Regions from separate parts of the Paenibacillus sp. LBL genome, predicted to be linked through region 3. Evidence: riboswitches for the same ligand, from Rfam matches in the RefSeq annotation. Region 3 holds a riboswitch; each other region holds the start of a gene.
What was found. Region 3 has a riboswitch for cyclic di-AMP ahead of M2277_RS29980 (C40 family peptidase). Riboswitches for the same ligand answer to the same signal wherever they lie in the genome.

Region 1 (3,128 bases), on a different contig from region 3:
ATTTACTTACATATATGGAAATGGGCTGGGCGGGAGCAGGCAGCGGCCTATTACTCTTTCTCAAGTTCAGTGTCGGCGGTATCGCAGTTGGAGGCTTGCTTGGGTATCTATTCTCACAGCTCATTCGCTTCTATGACGATTATCCGTTGGAGATTGCGTTCTCAATGCTCCTCTTCTTCGGAAGTTTCTTTATCGCCGAGCATTTCCATGTATCCGGTGTGATTGCCGTCGTCGTGGGCGGCTTGATTTTCGGCAGTTACGGAGCGCGCATCGGGATGTCGGAGACGACCAAGATGAACATTAATTCGTTCTGGGACGTCATCACGTTGATTGCAAATTCATTGATATTCCTGATGATCGGTCTCGAAATCAAACATATTAACTTCGCAGACAAATGGGCGTTAATCGGTGCCGCCATTCTGATCGTTCTCATCGGTAGGACTGTGGCCGTCTACGCGAGCCTGTACTTCCTGAGACCCTTCCCTTCATCATGGAAAATGGTTTTGAATTGGGGAGGGTTAAAGGGCAGCTTATCCATCGCACTCGCCTTAAGTTTGCCTTCAACCTTCGCCGGCCGCGACGATATACTCGTGCTCACGTTTAGTGTTGTCCTTTTCTCACTTCTCGTGCAGGGGTTAACCATCAAACCATTGGTTAAGAAGTTTGGATTAGCTAACCCCGTGAAGGAAAAAGACGGTACGGATATGTAAGTAACCTTCGTGTAATCAAATAATAACTTGAAACGAGTATATACAAAACAAAGATTGAATTCTACCTCAACCCATGAATGACATTCATTGCCCATGGCAGACTGTTTACTTTTAGCTTATTTTAGCATAATATTTATTACAATAAATTTTATACGCATTACGCTTAATCCTCTATGAGGAACGGGGGAACCAACAAAAGCTGCTTAAGCTTTAGGGGTGAATTCTTTCTGATGAAGAAGGAACGGGAACTCTCAATCCCGAATCCGACAGCTAACCTCGTCAGCGTCTTGGGAGAGAACACTCTTCTACTTTGACTTGTCCAAAATTCGTACAGCCAAGGTCTGGAAGCAGATATATCTCTGCAACCAGGCCTTTTTAATTTAAGCTAATGTGGTAATTACCGTCTACTGAGGAATAAGAAAGGAATGATTTATCTGCTGAACAACGAAAAAATACTGGTATGCGTGTATTATGGTCCGAACGGCGAACGCCTCATCCGCCGAGGCGGTGAATTAGCCAATCTGCTTCAGTGTCCCCTGTTTGTGTTGAGCGTTATACCCTTACGGGAGAATGAGCTTGATCAGACACAAGAAAGGTATATGGCTGAGTGGCAAATGAAATGCGACGAATATGGGGCAACCTTTATCGTCAAACCAAACAAAGATCGCAAGGCTTCCGAAATCATAGCAGAAACTGCCAAGAACCTTCATACTACCCAACTCATCATCGGGCAGTCTGGACAAACACGATGGCAAGAAATTACGCGCGGGTCGTTTGTCAACGAACTCCTAAACCAGATTGGCGAAACGGATCTGCACATCGTGGCAGTTCAGAGGATGGATGAACAAATTACTGACACCCATGAACGAGGGATTCGAGTCGCCGTTTTCAAAGAGGGTCCTCATTATATAATCGGTAATAAGGAATCCGGGGGCAACCCTGTAGCCAGCGGACTATTTTTCAAAGAGTTGAATACCGATTTTGACACCGGTTTGCTAAAAATAAAAACAGATCAAGAAGTCCAATATCTAAAAATAAGTCACGGAAAAGTAATAGACTCGTCTTTATTCCAAAACAGAGAAATGTATGCCAAGGACGAAGATTAATAAGAAATGGGAGTGGAATTTGTGAGAAGACCCTCTATAAATTCAAACGATCGAAATACACAACATTCCGCTCCTGGCAAAATGGAGTTGTTCATCAACAAGCTTAAGAAAAAGATGAGCCCTCCTCAACTCATCATGCTTGTTTTTTTCACATTGATATTAATCGGAGCCGCATTGCTGGCGCTTCCCCACTCTTCCTCCACCGGAAGTTCAGTTGGTCTGCTGGATGCATTATTTACGGCCACGTCAGCAATATGCGTAAACGGACTCGTTGTCTTGGATACCGGCAGCGTGTTTTCAACTTTTGGACAAGTCATCATTATGATGTTGATCCAAATTGGCGGACTTGGCTTTATGACCTTTGGTGTCATGGTCGCCATTGTTTTGGGGAAAAGGATTGGCTTGAAACAACGGCTCATCATCCAGCAAACCACCTATTCAACTTCGGCACAAGGTTTGGTTAAATTGTCAATGTACATGGTACTTATCGCTTTCGCATTTGAAGCACTGGCAACGATTGTTCTAACACTTCGTTGGCAATCGGATTTTGGATGGGGGCAGGCGGCCTATTACGCCCTTTTCCATTCCGTTTCCGCATTCAACAATGCCGGTTTCGCCCTGTGGTCTGACAGCCTGACACCCTTCGTTGGCGATCCGATCGTCAATATTACGATTGTCCTGTTATTTATCATTGGAGGTCTCGGCTATATCGTCATTGTGGATGTATTCCAAAAACGTTCATGGAAAAAACTTTCGCTTCACTCCAAGGTTGTTCTGGTCGGGACAGGAACGCTGTCCCTGCTCGGTTTTCTATTTATATACTTTATGGAGAGCTGGAATCCGTCAACCTTTGGCCAATTGAGTGGGAGCGAACAAGTACTGGCTGCTTTTTTTCAAGGCATAACGCCACGAAGCTCGGGGTTTAATACGATTGATATCGGCAGTATGCTGGCAGCTTCTCAGTTCTTCATTATTATTCTGATGTTCATTGGTGCTGCTTCCGGAGGGACAGGCGGCGGTATTAAGATCAATACACTTGTTGTACTCATATTAGCTACGATCCAAACCTTTCGCGGGGGTGGTCAAATCCATGCCTTCAAGCGCAAAATAGCAGGCGAAACCGTTATGCGCGCACTGGCCGTTGTCATGAGTTCTCTGGTGGTTGTGCTGGGAGTTTCCCTATTGCTGACCATTTCAGAAGGAATGCTGGAAGAACATTTTTTGGAAGTGCTGTTTGAAGCGACATCCGCTTTCAGCACTACTGGATTGTCGATGGGATTGACAAGCGAATTATCTCCCGTGGGGAAATTCA
Region 2 (3,128 bases), on a different contig from region 3:
GTATGTGTCAGCAGCTCGCTCATATCCTCGACAACCTCTTCGTTCCGGTCGATGCCGAGCACCTCATATCCCTGTTCCATCAGTTCAAGCGCCAGGCTGGAGCCAAATCGTCCTAAACCGATAATTGCAAATTGCTTTGGTTTCATGTCTCTCCTATACTCCTTATCCAATAATCATTTTGCCTTCCGGATGACGATATAATTCTTTACCCTTTTTCGGCCCTAGTGCATAAGCAAGTGTCAGCGGACCCAATCGTCCTGCAAACATCGTAATACTAATCAATATTTTGCCGAACACGGTCAGATCAGGCGTTAAGCCCATCGAGAGCCCCACCGTACCGAACGCGGACGTTGTTTCGAACAGGATTTCCAGGAACTCCCCTTCCTCTGTCGTGGACAGAATCATGGAGACCGCAAGAACGAGCAGCAAGGCGAGAAGTGCGATGGTTAACGCCTTCAGTACCCGCTCCTGTGCAAGCCGATAACGGAACATGACGATGTCGTCGCGTCCCCGCATCATGGCGATGACCGCACCAACCATTATGGTAAACGTCGTTGTTTTGATACCGCCCCCGGTTGATCCGGGAGATGCGCCGATAAACATGAGAATCACGATGAAAAACTGTGTGGCCTGCCTTAGGCCCGTAATATCTATAGTATTCGCACCCGCTGTGCGCGGCGTTACAGATTGGAACAACGCTCCTAAGAACTTCCCGCCCCAATTGAGGGAGCCGAGCGTTCGCGGATTGGTGAATTCAAATATGAGAATAACGATAAATCCGAGCAGCAGCAGCGCTCCTGTCATAGAGAGCACCACCTTGGAATGCAATGACAGTCTCCGCTGTTTCCGAAAGTCAATCAGATCAGACAATACAATGAAGCCAATACCGCCTGAAACAATCAAAAACATCACGACTACGTTTACCACCGGATCGTATACATACCCGGTCAAGCTTCGAAAATCGCCAAACAAATCGAAACCGGCATTGTTGAACATGGTCACCGCATGAAAAACACCGTAATATATCGCTTTTCCGATCGGCATATCAAACGCCCACCGGATAGACAGCAGTACAGCGCCACAAGCCTCAATCACGAGTGAGTATAACAATACTCTGCGAATCAGCCTTACGATGCCTTCCATCGAGGATTGATTCATCGCCTCCTGCAGGACAAGACGATCCTTGAGGGAAATTCGCCGTTTGAGGACCAGGGCAAACAAAGTAGCCATCGTCATGAAGCCGAGCCCGCCAATCTGAATCAGCAGCATGATCACGATCTGACCGAAAGAACTGAATGTTGTCCCTGTATCCACCACAACCAGACCCGTCACGCACGTTGCTGATGTCGAAGTGAACAATGCATCAATAAATCCAAGCGGCTCGCCGGTTCTACTGGAAATCGGCAGCATTAACAATGCAGCCCCGATGAAGATAATGGCCGCAAAACCAAGCACGAGAATCTGCGGCGGGGACAACCTGAGCCATTTTAATTTGGAGTTCAATCCGTCACCTTCTTAAAAAAAGTCAAAGAAAAAAGACACTGGAAAACGCAGTGCCCCTTACGGTCTGGTTCCTGTGCTGCAGCCTACGAGGTTAGCTGACGGATTCGGGCATTTCCACAGGTCGCCCTATTCATTATTCTATAGAATAATGAAATTCACCCCAATTACATGGTTCCCCCATTTTCAGTACGAAATTCGGCTGGAATATTCGGTTCCTTGAAGCATGATGTGATTATAACCCAATCCGGTACGTAACCCAACGCCGTTTTTCACCCAAAAAGTCTTTAAAAGAGCTCGAATTGGGCATATTCAAGAATACAAGCGTATGGTTCTCTAACATTTTCGAAACCTTTCATTCATTTTCATCGTTTTATTTCATTATTACCAAATTGGGATAAGCTGCTTATCCCTTTCATATCTATGTTATATTGGCTCTATGCGTTCTTCATCAGGCAGCTCTAATACCCAGTGGAGTATCAACTTTCCAGAGGAGGAAATTCATGAATCGTGCAAGAGAGCCTTTGAGGCTGAAGCCCAACTTGAAGCAGCTCATCGCGCCTGCCGCAGTTGGCCTGATTTTGTTCCTGTTATTTCAGGTATTTCCATCAGCCAATACGGATTCTACCGAGATGTCCACTCCGGATATTATATCCAAAGCACAAGCCCAGCAAGCCGCTTCCAGGTTCGCGCAGGAGCACTTGCAGTTCGCCGCTGCGGAAGCTGAGGAGACATTGATTACATATCAATCCAAATCGGAGCTTTACGGATATTTAGCGAGGGAAAAGAAACTCTCGGAGTACAACAAAACCTTTGAGGCCAAATATCCCTATGACGTATACCGCGTTCGCTTCAGCGAGCCGGGAGGCGATGCCCTCAATGTGGACGTGCATATGCAGAATTCCGGCATCGTCGGGTTCTCGTATGATTTTGCCCGCTCCAGTTATGACCGGATTGAACTGAACAAGGGTAAAGTGCAGAAACAAATGCTCCTTGTCGTAGAGGACGGCATGACTTTGACCGATAAGCAGCAGCTTGCCGAGCCTTGGCTCAAGCGTGCAGGCTACGATATTTCGCATCTGAAGCTGGTTACGCGGGAAGGAGAACCCCGGCTGAAGTACGTGGATCCGGAAACCAAGATCGGCGATTCCGTGCTGGAGCTGCGCTTCACCTTCGAGCACGGGAAATTACGCTCCTATGAGCCATCCTTCTCGATTCCGGCTGCGCATTCCGCTTATGTTAACAAGCAGACTCAAGATGCAACACTGCTGACGCTGGCGGGTTACGGTTTGTTTACCCTGATTCTTGGCATACTTGCCATTGTGTACAGTGTGAAGACCAGAGCTTACACCTCGTTTAAACGCGGCTTGTTCCTATCGGCGCTGCTATTCGTTATTCAAATGCTGAATACGTACAATCTGGTACCCGTGTTCAAATCCGAGGGCATGTCTTCTACCGGCATTCTCGGCATGATGATATTCTATGCGGTCTATTCACTCATCTTCTCCGCGCTGCTCTACTTTTCCCTGGTCGGGGGCAACGGGCTGTGGCAAAAAGAAGACGGCCTTAACCCATGGCCGCGGGCCAAGGAAGCCGGGTATGGACGTTATGTGCTGGATAGCATGAAG
Region 3 (3,128 bases):
TACGCAGCAAGAAGTAGAAGCTCATCTGGAAAAGCTTGAGGGTTGGGAGTTTGAGCAAGGGAGATGGATTGTACGAAAGTATACCTTTTCCTCCTTCATGAAGGGAATCGCTTTTGTTGATGAAGTGGCAGCTATTTCGGAAGCTTTCGGACATCACCCCTACATCACCATAGATTATAAAGTTGTTACACTGCGTCTTACTTCATGGGATGACGGCGGCATTACGGCTGTGGATATTAAGGAAGCGCAGCAATTTAACGAGGCCTACGAGAAGAGTCGTTCCAAGGACAGCAAGGCGGAGTAATAGAAGCGGGAGACAATGAGGATGTTAGAATCGCCATAGGCCCCAATTAATGTAAAAACACGCTTGCACCGGTAGGTTCTCCGGATATCAAGCGTGTTTTGCGTGTAAGCTGATTTTATTTTTTCTCAGCAAGGTACAGCGCGATGTTTGCGATTTCTTCAGGCTTCAGCTGATCTTTAAAGGAAGGCATTCCTTTACGACCTTTGGTTACAACGTTGAAGATGGCATCTGCATCCATATGTCCGCCTACCTGATTCAGAGCTGGTCCAGCGCCGCCTTGAAGCTGGTCACCGTGACAGCTAATGCAGCTTGCTTTCAGTGTTGCTTCCGCTGCGGCAGCATCGAGAGTCACTTCCGGCATGGTCGGCTTCTCTTCCTGGGCTACCTGTTCCTTACCCGGGAGCGTAAACATCAGCGCGATAGCCAACGCACATGCGACGAAGAACAATCCGCTCATGATCCATTTTTGCATCGTCATTTCGTCCCTTCTATGTATACTGCACTTTTGCACTTGTCTCCATTATAAACCAACATCCCTAGACAGCATAGCCAGTTGTGACAAAAAAAGCAACGATCCAAAGAGGCTTCATAAAAAATACACAAATTTGTGCTTTTTCATATAGACAAGATTACTATTCCTCATTTGCTGGAGGCTCATACACCATACAGTGGAAAATGCCTTTTCCCTGCGGAGTAAGCCGCTCATACGTATCGGTGATGCGAAATCCCGCCCCTTCATAAGCACGGATCGCACGCTCATTCCAGGTCATTACTTCCAGATCAATCTCATCCGTAGGCCTCCTGCGCCTGGCCTCCTGCGTTATGGTCTGCATAAATCGTTTACCCATTCCACGCCCGCACCAATCAGGCCGCATGCCAAGCCCGATCCGTGTCACTTCGTGCATGGGAAACAGCTGGGCAAACCCCCACAGAGAATCCTGGTCATCCAGAATCGAGATATATTGCTGCTGGCGTATGATCGGATCGCCAAATTCCACCTCGAGCCCTTTCATCTGCTCCCAAGGAAGGAAGCCATAGATATCGTAAGGATGGGGATAGGACCAGGTGCATATTTCTTCAGCGTGTTCCTCACGCATGATGACGGCGCGAAATGAAATAGGGGTAACATCCATTGGTAGTTTCCTCCATTCGTATATTATCCATGTACCCTTTATATAAGGGAGCGAGCTGCATGAAAAAGCCCGTCAAAGAGAGACGAGCTCTCCTTTAACGGGCAGTAGGTCTGTGCACTGGATCGTCAGCCTCTATCATCTAGGATGATGTATCGGCCGATTGTTCATACTTATCATCACTCATGATTCGTTTGGCACCGACGTAACGCTGATCATAGTAATCCTCAGCAAGTCGGTTGATGACGACACCGCGATTCGACGAGGCATGGGCGAACTTGCCATCGCCTACATAAATGCCAACATGGGATATACCGCTCCCCGTTGTGTTGAAGAACACCAAATCGCCAGCCCGCAGATCTTTGCGGGTTATGTTTGTCCCCATATCGAATTGAGAGCCGGATTGATGCGGGAGCTTCAGGCCGAGTTTGGCATACACATACATGGTAAAACCGGAGCAGTCAAATCCGCTCGTGGTTGTACCTCCATAACTATATCTTGTACCCAATACCTTATCAATTTCCTGGTCCAGCGCACTATCGGCAAACACGCTGCCAATGCCTGAAGTGAACAGTAACGTAATACTCAGGGCTGCCGCTGATAACGTCTTCTTCAGCATGAAGAGCTCCTTCCGCTGCCTGCGAGTTAGCTTGAGGGTTCGGTTGAAGGTCCCCTATGATCCCTTTACAGCAAGATCAATTCACCCGTAAATGGTTCCCCCGCTTCCCATATCCATGGGAATTCGGCAATCGTAATCTATGTATTAAAGCACTTACATTAATGACAAAGTTGTTACTGTACCCATTCTATCAGACAGCAAACAAGCTTGGCAATTATTTCTTGATGACTTTCGCTATTTTTCAATAGCATCAGCTGTCGAAGTGTCAGGTATAATCAATTATTTTCCAATATGCGTTTAATGAAGGCCGGGAAGGGTATATAAAAGGTAAGGATCTTTATGAAGGGCTGCCAATAATGCTGATGAAGTTGTTTCTGGATTAATAAAATTTATATTTTTTTTGAAAAGCGGGAACTTTTTCGTTGTCCCAAACGTTATAGAGGTATACACAGTGAACAAAAGAAAAAAGCCGCTGGGTGAGATCGGCACAATCTCAAAACTCCAGGGCTCTCTTATAAGGATAAATCAATAAAGTTCCAATTAGTTGTAGTTTACAGCTACAGATTTGTACGTGCTTTGACTCATCACTCGCTTAGCGCCCACATAGCGCTGTGCGTAATAGCTTTGGCTTAGCGGACTGACAATGACACCGCGAGAAGATGAGGAATGAGCGAACTTTCCACCCCCAACATAAATACCCACATGAGATACACCTTTACCGGATGTGTTAAAGAACACGAGATCGCCAGCTTTCAAATTGCTCTTGGATACTGCCGTACCTACCTTGTATTGAGCGGTAGATGTTCGTGGCAGGCTGAGACCAAGCTTCTTGTAAACATAGGTGGTGAAGCCGGAGCAGTCAAAACCATTTGTTGTGGTTCCACCTGTTTTATAAGATACACCAATGGCTGGTTTGATTGCGGTATTTAATTTGGAATCGGCGAAAGCGCTTCCGGTCCCTAATGTGAGCGCGAGGGCCAGGCCGAGAGAAACGGCCGTTAACTTCTTTTTCAAAACGAAATGCTCCTTCCAATGCCTGCGAGGTTAGCTTAAGGGTTCGGTTGAAGGTCCCCTA
Region 4 (3,128 bases), on a different contig from region 3:
ATGTAGAAATCGACAATATCGATTTGGAGACCATCGACGGGATACGCCAAGCGTTTCGCGATGCGGGGCTGCATCCGGAATATGACCTGGAGATTGATTTTCCAACCGATCTTCCTTATGATAAGGTTCATTCTGATATGCCGCTTAACGAGAAGCAGATCCTGCTTCTGGATCGGCATGATGAGCTGCGGGAAATTTCCGAGGTGTCCGATATTGTACGCTCTATCAGCGGCATTCATAAAGGGCGATATCATCTTTATTTTCCGGAGGAGAAGGTGTATCCGCTACTGGAGCAGATGCCGGAGAAGATAGGTGAGATTTTTAAGCAGCAGAATTAACTTGGTGATCAGGACAACCGCAGCATGATGGGTATAAGCAGTGCTGCAGGAAAATATACGACAAGGAAACGACAGGAAAGGAGAGGGTAATATCATGCTGTTCGACACGCATACTCATCTGGATGCTCCCCAATTCGACGAGGACCGGGAGGAAACCATCGCGCGGGCGCTTGAAGCCGGCGTGAGCCGGATGATTAACATCGGATTTAACCGGGAGACCATACCGACCACGATGAAGCTGGCAGAGAACTATGACTTTATATATGCAGCGGTAGGCTGGCATCCTGTAGATGCCATCACCATGGAGGATCAGGATCTGGATTGGATCGCCTCCCTATGCAGTCATGAGAAGGTGGTGGCTATCGGGGAGATTGGTCTGGACTATTATTGGGATACATCCCCAAAAGAAGTACAGCATCAAGTATTCCGCCGCCAAATCGGACTGGCTCGGGAACTGAACATGCCCATTGTCATCCATAACCGGGATGCACATGAAGATATCGTAAAGATTCTGAGGGAGGAAAAAGCCGCTGAGGTCGGCGGTGTAATGCACTCCTTCTCCGGGAGCTGGGAAACGGCCAAAATGTGTCTGGATATGGGATTCCATATTTCATTTGGAGGACCGATTACCTTCAAGAATGCGAAGCAGCCTAAAGAGGTATTGGCGCAGGTTCCACTCGATCGATTATTGATCGAAACGGACTCGCCTTATCTGACCCCCCACCCCTTCCGCGGGAAGCGAAATGAGACCGCTTATGTAAAATTAGTGGCGGAGACCGCAGCCGAGATTAAGGGCATGTCCTTAGAGGAATTGGCCCAAATTACCACCAAAAATGCACTGGAACGATTTGGCATTTAACGAAATTGAGAGCAAAAGCGATGAAAAAGAGAGCATTTTCGATTAATTAAAGTTTTTTAATCAGAAAAGGCGTTGATATTACAATATTTTAACCATTTACATCAGAAAATGTGGTTGATTGTTGCTTTACAACCTGCATGTAAACAGGATATCATCTTTTCAGTGATAAGAAGCTGCGATGTGCAGATCGCCAGCCGAATATTTCATGAACCGTCTCGCTTAATCTCCGAAATTCTGGAGAACGGGGGAACCGATACCGCCGTGCATACAGGTCTGAATGCACCAAGCCGTATTTGATTTCTTTATCGGGTCTTTGGGGTGAATTTGAAGGATCTCGCCATGAGCGGGTATCCGGATATAGGGCGTCTCTCTTACGTCCGAACCCGACAGCTAACTCCGTAAGCGAAATAAGAGGGGAAATCTCGTGCATACCATTTCCATGATTCTAATCATCAGGAAGCCACGTTAGAGCCTCTAGTACTCTTTCAATGGCTTTCTTTTATTTTTGAATAATGGTGAAGGGATCATCATACTCTTGGTAATCAGGAGGTGGTGGTAGATGGACGGGAAGACGGGAATTGACGCAGGGTGTTAGATAGATAGCAGGGCGCCTTGTGAGAATAATTGCTATAGTCACGTCAAATGCATTCATGCGTTACTGAAGACGGCGGGACTATGAAGGAGGATGGAATAGTGGGCATTTTTCAACCTGAAGAAACCCATGAATCACAATCATCCAGCATGTCTTACGCATTGAGATGGAAGCATGACAATTTGCGTCAATTGATGTTGCTCGGCACGATGGGAGCCGTTACGGTATCACTTCTCGTTTCGTTGATTGTACATGATCAGACAGGCAAGGAAGTTCAGCTTGTGGTCGATGGTCGTGTCACCACAGTAGAAACACGTGGATCATTGCTGCAGGAATTGCTGGATGAGCAAGCGATCACGTTGAGCCCAGAGGATCAGATTTCGATGCCTCTAAACGGTGCGATCCAGGACGGCGACCGGATCATCATTGAACGGGCAGTTCCAGTCAAGGTTACAGTTGGCAGCAAAACCAAAACCATATTTACATCCCAGGATACGGTTGATCATGTACTGAAAGAAGCTGGCATTACGATCCAGGGTGAAGATATAGTACAACCGGCACAGCATACGAAACTTACCAGCGATATGAGTATCAACGTCGTGCGCGTTACGAAACAAAACGTTAAGGAAACAGAAGACCGGGAATTTCGTGTGATTAAGACAGCCGATCCATCGCTCGAAAAGGGTGACAACCGCGTGATTCAGCGGGGTGAGTCCGGCATCATGGTAAATCACTATGAGAAGGTCTATCACGATGGCAAGCTGGTTTCCAAGACCAAGGTTTCCCAGGAGATTGAGCGCAGAACGAAGGACAAAATTATTGCTGTAGGCACGAAAAAAGTGGAGAAACCCGCTATTGCTCAAGTGGCAGCCACCGATGTGAAAGCAACACCGGCTAAACTCTCCGGCACGAAAAAGGTAACAACCGCCAAAGCGGTGGAGAATAATGTGGCTTCTCGGGCAGGCGTTGATTTTAAATACAAAAAGGTATTGAACAACGTGTCGATGACGGCGTATTCTGCCGAGCAGCAAGGAATCGGCACTCGGACAGCATCCGGAACACGTGTGACGGAAGGTCGGACGATTGCGGTAGATCCTAATATCATCCCCATCGGATGGTGGGTGTATATTGAAGGCATCGGCTTCCGTCGTGCGGAAGATACGGGCGGTGCCATCAAAGGAAATAAAATTGATGTTTATTACGATTCGTTGAAATCCGCCATGAATTTCGGACGTAAAAGCGGCCGTACTGTTTACGTGATCGGTCCGGTTAAACCTGAATTGAACTAAACGAATGAATTCCAATTTACAATGCCATTCTAATGCTATACTATTTAGCT

Region 1: another riboswitch for cyclic di-AMP. It lies ahead of M2277_RS07790 (universal stress protein); the one in region 3 lies ahead of M2277_RS29980 (C40 family peptidase).
Region 2: another riboswitch for cyclic di-AMP. It lies ahead of M2277_RS20005 (TrkH family potassium uptake protein); the one in region 3 lies ahead of M2277_RS29980 (C40 family peptidase).
Region 4: another riboswitch for cyclic di-AMP. It lies ahead of M2277_RS29295 (3D domain-containing protein); the one in region 3 lies ahead of M2277_RS29980 (C40 family peptidase).

What each region holds. Positions count from the first base shown of each region.
Region 1 covers NZ_JARXYU010000002.1:587,885-591,012, reverse strand. Annotated here, with positions in the region: gene M2277_RS07795 (cation:proton antiporter) at 1-710, shown strand, start outside; cyclic di-AMP (ydaO/yuaA leader) riboswitch at 861-1,011, shown strand; gene M2277_RS07790 (universal stress protein) at 1,136-1,816, shown strand; gene M2277_RS07785 (TrkH family potassium uptake protein) at 1,898-3,128, shown strand, end outside.
Region 2 covers NZ_JARXYU010000010.1:50,178-53,305, reverse strand. Annotated here, with positions in the region: gene M2277_RS20010 (potassium channel family protein) at 1-146, opposite strand, end outside; gene M2277_RS20005 (TrkH family potassium uptake protein) at 163-1,503, opposite strand; cyclic di-AMP (ydaO/yuaA leader) riboswitch at 1,569-1,714, opposite strand; gene M2277_RS20000 (CPBP family intramembrane glutamic endopeptidase) at 2,004-3,128, shown strand, end outside.
Region 3 covers NZ_JARXYU010000027.1:15,191-18,318, forward strand. Annotated here, with positions in the region: gene M2277_RS29965 (4a-hydroxytetrahydrobiopterin dehydratase) at 1-304, shown strand, start outside; gene M2277_RS29970 (c-type cytochrome) at 420-776, opposite strand; gene M2277_RS29975 (GNAT family N-acetyltransferase) at 937-1,437, opposite strand; gene M2277_RS29980 (C40 family peptidase) at 1,577-2,050, opposite strand; cyclic di-AMP (ydaO/yuaA leader) riboswitch at 2,055-2,192, opposite strand; gene M2277_RS29985 (C40 family peptidase) at 2,594-3,067, opposite strand; cyclic di-AMP (ydaO/yuaA leader) riboswitch at 3,072-3,128, opposite strand, start outside.
Region 4 covers NZ_JARXYU010000025.1:12,822-15,949, forward strand. Annotated here, with positions in the region: gene M2277_RS29285 (HD domain-containing protein) at 1-338, shown strand, start outside; gene M2277_RS29290 (TatD family hydrolase) at 433-1,197, shown strand; cyclic di-AMP (ydaO/yuaA leader) riboswitch at 1,404-1,618, shown strand; gene M2277_RS29295 (3D domain-containing protein) at 1,891-3,078, shown strand.